DNA from 2 places in the Salipiger sp. genome. Region 2 is predicted to be linked to the other one. Evidence: riboswitches for the same ligand, from Rfam matches in the RefSeq annotation. Region 2 holds a riboswitch; the other holds the start of a gene.
What was found. A riboswitch is a leader RNA that binds a small molecule or an ion and turns the genes downstream of it on or off. The one in region 2 is predicted to bind glycine.
Positions count from the first base shown of each region.

Region 1: another riboswitch for glycine. It lies ahead of gcvT (glycine cleavage system aminomethyltransferase GcvT); the one in region 2 lies ahead of AC6RA4_RS05910 (D-amino acid dehydrogenase).

Region 1 is NZ_JBYNAH010000027.1:22,794-25,254, forward strand. It holds gene AC6RA4_RS05055 (gamma-glutamylcyclotransferase family protein) at 1-397, opposite strand, end outside; gene AC6RA4_RS05060 (RrF2 family transcriptional regulator) at 491-970, shown strand; glycine riboswitch at 990-1,075, shown strand; glycine riboswitch at 1,076-1,153, shown strand; gene gcvT (glycine cleavage system aminomethyltransferase GcvT) at 1,236-2,363, shown strand; gene gcvH (glycine cleavage system protein GcvH) at 2,382-2,461, shown strand, end outside.
Region 2 is NZ_JBYNAH010000033.1:10,361-12,821, reverse strand. It holds gene bhcB (beta-hydroxyaspartate dehydratase BhcB) at 1-121, opposite strand, end outside; gene AC6RA4_RS05910 (D-amino acid dehydrogenase) at 121-1,404, opposite strand; glycine riboswitch at 1,537-1,624, opposite strand; gene AC6RA4_RS05905 (hypothetical protein) at 1,711-2,409, opposite strand; gene AC6RA4_RS05900 (DUF5058 family protein) at 2,438-2,461, opposite strand, start outside.

The sequences.
Region 1 (2,461 bases), on a different contig from region 2:
CGAACTCGGCCAGATAGCCCTGCACCACCACGTCGAGATAGCTCAGCAGCACCGGGTGATGCGCGTCGGGCGGGAAGATGCGCTCGGACGGGATGGCGTAGATCGCCAGCTGCTCGACGCTCGGCGCGCCGTGGCTGACGCTGTGCAGCGCATCGAGCCGGTCATAGGCGTGTTCGCGCAGGTCGAGCGCGGCCCAGCCATCCGGCGGCACCGGCGCGATCAGCCCCTCGATCTCGCAGTCCGGGTCGGGAATCGCGGTGAGATAGGCGACCTCGCGCGCCTCGGTCCAGCGCCACGCGCGGCGCCAGCCACGGGCGCTGGCGGTGTGGGCGGGGGTGAATCCATGGGTGAGACGGTTCACGAGAGACCCGTATCCGAAGAAGAAAGCGCTGCTCATGCCAGTTTTGCGGGTCCCGGATTGATGTATGTCAAATCGATATTTCTCATTTGATGTATAACGCCTGCATCCTTTGAAAATGGAGGACGGGCTGTGCGCGTCACAAAAAGAACCAACATCGCCATTCGGGTCCTGATGCATTGCGCGGCCAACGCCGGTCGTCTGGTGACCAAATCCGAGATCGCCAAACGATGCAACGCCTCCGAAAACCATCTCGCGCAGGTGATCAACCAGCTCGCCCAGCTTGGCTACCTGCACACCCAGCGCGGGCGCAACGGCGGGCTCGAGCTGTCGCGGGATGCCTCGCAGATCCGCGTCGGTGATGTGTTCCGCGCGCTCGAGGCGCCGGTGCCGCTGGCCGAGTGCTTTGCCGATGTCGACAACACCTGCCCGCTGACCGATGCCTGCCGGCTGAAGATCGCGCTCAGCGACGCGGCCAACGCCTTTTACGCCACGCTCGACCCGATCACCCTCGATACGCTGATCTGCGACAATGCCCCGCTGATGGACATTCTCGCCCCCGAGGGCCGCTGCGCGATGGCCAAGGTCGACCCGGTGCTTGCGGCGCAGTGACAAACATCGTAGCTTGAGACCCATCGCAGAGGGAGAACCGGCTTTGCCGGTGCCGAAGGAGCAACCGCCCCGGAAACTCTCAGGCCCACGGACCTTTGCGGGATAAGAACTCTGGAGAGTGGCGCGGGGGACCGCGCCCGCCGAAGGGATAACGATCTCAGGCTGACGGACAGAGGGGGCATTTCACGCGCGGGATCGGCCTGCGCAACGGAATGTCCGGGGCTGCGCCACGCGCCACATCCGGGCCAGAGGGATGTAAGAGCGCATGGACGAGCTGAAACGCACGCCACTATACGACCTGCACCTCGCGCTTGGCGCGAAGATGGTGCCGTTTGCCGGCTACGAGATGCCGGTTCAGTACAAACTCGGGGTCATGAAAGAGCACCTGCACACGCGTGCCGCGGCAGGGCTTTTCGACGTGAGCCACATGGGGCAGGTGATCCTGCGCGGCGACGACCCACAAGCGGTGGCGCTGGCGCTCGAGACGCTGGTGCCCGTGTCGGTCGCGGGGCTGGCCGAGGGCCGTCAGCGCTATGGTCTCTTCACCAACGATCAGGGCGGCATCGAGGACGACCTGATGATCGCCAATCGCGGCGATCACCTGTTCCTCGTGGTCAACGCCGCCTGCAAGCAGGCCGACGTCGCGCGGCTGCGCGCCGGGCTCGAGCCCAAGGGGGTCTCGGTCGAGTATATCGAGGACCGCGCGCTTCTGGCGCTGCAGGGGCCGGGCGCCGAGGCGGCGCTCGCCGCGCTGAACCCCGCGGTGGCCGGGATGCGCTTCATGGATGTGGCCACGGTCGAGCTGATGGGCGCCGAGGCCTGGGTCTCGCGCTCGGGCTATACCGGCGAGGACGGCTACGAGATCTCGGTGCCGGAGGGTGCAGCGGTGGCGCTGGCCGAGGCGCTGCTGGCGCAGGAGGCGGTCGAGGCGATCGGTCTCGGCGCGCGGGATTCGCTGCGGCTCGAGGCCGGGCTCTGCCTCTATGGTCACGACATCGACACCACCACCACGCCGGCGGCGGGCAACCTGCTCTGGGCGATCCAGAAGGTGCGCCGCGCCGATGGCGAGCGTGCGGGGGGCTTTCCCGGCGCCGACATCATCCTCCCGGAGATCGCCAGCGGCGCGCCGAGCGTCCGGGTCGGGCTGAAGCCCGAGGGCCGCGCGCCGATGCGCGAGGGGATCGAGCTGTATGAGGACGAGACCGGCGGCGCGCCGGTCGGGCGCATCACCTCGGGCGGGTTCGGCCCGACGGTGGGCGGCCCGGTGGCGATGGGGTATGTTCCCGCGGAACGGGCCACGCCGGGCGCGCGTCTTTACGGAGAGGTACGCGGCAAGCGTCTGCCCGTCGAGGTGGTGACGCTGCCGCACGTGAAACAAAGCTACAAGCGCTGACAAAAGGGATCCAGCGAGATGAAATTCACCGAAGAACATGAATGGCTGCGCGTCGAGGACGATCTTGTCGTGGTGGGCATCACCAGCCACGCCGCCGA
Region 2 (2,461 bases):
AGAACAGTTGACAGCCTGCAAGTTCGCTCAAGTAGTCCGATACCCGCACTGGTGTACGGCGGATGTGCGGAGCGATCCGTTCATGCGCGGCAAGCATGTCGTCGTAAGCCGGGATATACATCATTTTACTCCCTGCGGTTCAAGCGCTGCGAGCGTAAGTGCTGCCGTGCCGGTGTTGCCGTTGACCGTCTTCGACGCGAGAATGGTGTCGGACACCATTTCGGCGGTGACGGCCGACAATGTCCAACCGAGGTGACCATGGCCGGTGTTGTAGAACACGCGGTCGCGCGCACCCTGGCCGACCTTGGGCATCATGTTCGGCATCATCGGGCGCAGGCCGGCCCACGGAATGGCGTGTTCGGTGCTGACGCCGGGGAAGAACCGTTCGCACCATTTTACCAGGGGACGAACCCGGTCGTCACGAATATCAAGGTTGTAGCCGTTGAATTCGGCCGTACCGGCGATCCGGAACCGGTCTTTGCCCAGACGGCTGGTCACTACTTTCGCTTCATCGTCCAGGAGGCTGATCCATGGAGCCGCGCGCTGGCTCTCCTCATCGTCTAGCCGCACGGTGATCGAATATCCCTTGACCGGATAGACATTCACCCGGTCGCCGAGCTGTGCCGCGATGTTGCGGCTTTCCACGCCTGCACAAACAACGATGGCATCAAACACCTCGACCTGGCTTTCGTTGTTCCGGCTCCAGGTCAGACGCACTTCATTCTTGTCCACCTTCAGCGCATCGACATCCGTTCCGAACCGCAGCACGACCCCGTTCTTCTCGATGGCTTTGGCAAGACCGGTGGTGTAGCGGTGAATGTCGCCGGTAAAGTCGCTCTCGGTATAGTAGCCGCCGTAAAACTCGCCGCTCAGCGCGGGCTCGATCTGGCGGACTTCCTCGGGGACCACTGGTCGGCGTTCGAGCCCACCCTCTGCGAGCAGATTGTTGACCTCGGTGGCGTGATCGAACTCTGCCTTGTTGGTGTAGATGTGAAGGATGCCGCGGTTTTCACAGTCGAACTCGAAGCCGTGGCGTTCGGCCTTTTCGCGTAGCAGACCGCGCGCGGCAATCGCCATGCGGGTCGTCTCGACCGTGTTTGCCCGATACTGCGGGATCGACGCGACAAATTCGGCCATCCAGCTGTACTTGTGCCAACTGGGCTTGGGATTGACCAGGAGCGGTGCGCCCCGCGTCATCATCCACTTCATCCCCTTGAAGACGGTCGACCAGCGGTTCCACGTTTCGGCATTCGAGGCCGACAGCTGTCCGCCATTGGCGAAGGATGTCTGCATGGCCGCATAGCGGTTCCGGTCGAACAGGGTCACCTCGTAGCCTCGGTCGAGGAGGCTTGATGCGGTGGTCACGCCGGTGATCCCGGCGCCGATGACGGCGATAGACTTCATATTTTTCACTCTGGCAATTGGTTCGAATGCGCCGCAGCCGACGCATCCCCCCTCTGTCCTTTTTGCCTGAGAGCTTCACCGCGATTGCGGTTTCCTCCTTCGGCGGATGCATGGGCATCTCTCTCCAGAGTGTCGGGTCGAGCAGTACATTGGCCTGAGAGATTCCGGGGCGTTGCTCCGTCGGCGCGGGCGTGACGCCCGACTCTCCTGCGCGATCCGTAGTGTGTCCTTAAGGATTGGCCGGTGAGTCCGGCAAGGATATTTTGTCAAAAAGAACCCGCGGCGAGGTGCCGCCAGCCATGGCGGTCACGCGGCCGGACATTCCTTTTCCTTGCTACGCCCACCTATATTCATCACCACCGAGGCAGCGATTGCGAGGATACCGGCGGCGGCCGATCCGAACATTTCCGGGATCGGGGACAGAAAGACTGCGAGGCCAACGAGGATCCCGGTCATGGCATTGCTTCGCGTAGCACTTCTGGTGAACATCACGAAAACGGCACCGTAGAGCGCGGGCAGTGTGTAGCCCTTGACCGCTTCACCGATCGCGGCCGGAAGGACATCGATCAGGGCACCGCCAATGAACACGACAGCCACCAGGAAGACGAGGTTCACCAGAACGGAGACCGCGATGCCGATCACGGCGGCAACTTCGGCCTTTCGGCTTCCGGATTCGGCTTCGATGGCGTTCTGGCACGAAATCACCACGGGCATCCGCATGTTGCCGATATTGCCCGACAGGAAGCTCATATAGGTTCCGCAAACGCCCAGAACCGGGAAATACGAGATTGGTTCGACAACCCAGATGACACCGACGAAGGCGAGAATGGCAAGAAAGCCGGTTATAATCGGGCCAACGCCGGGGAAGGCGCCAAGCCCGAAGGAGAGGTAGAGCGCCGGCGTCACACACAGCACCATGGCGATGAGAAGGGTCGTGCGGCCGATGCGGTGGGCGCGCGGGATGAAGCGGGTCTTGTAGAAACCCTCGAGAGTCTGGTCGGTCATTTGGAAAGATCTCCTATTGGGGTTTCGGTCAGGCCAGCGTCAGGCTGACGAG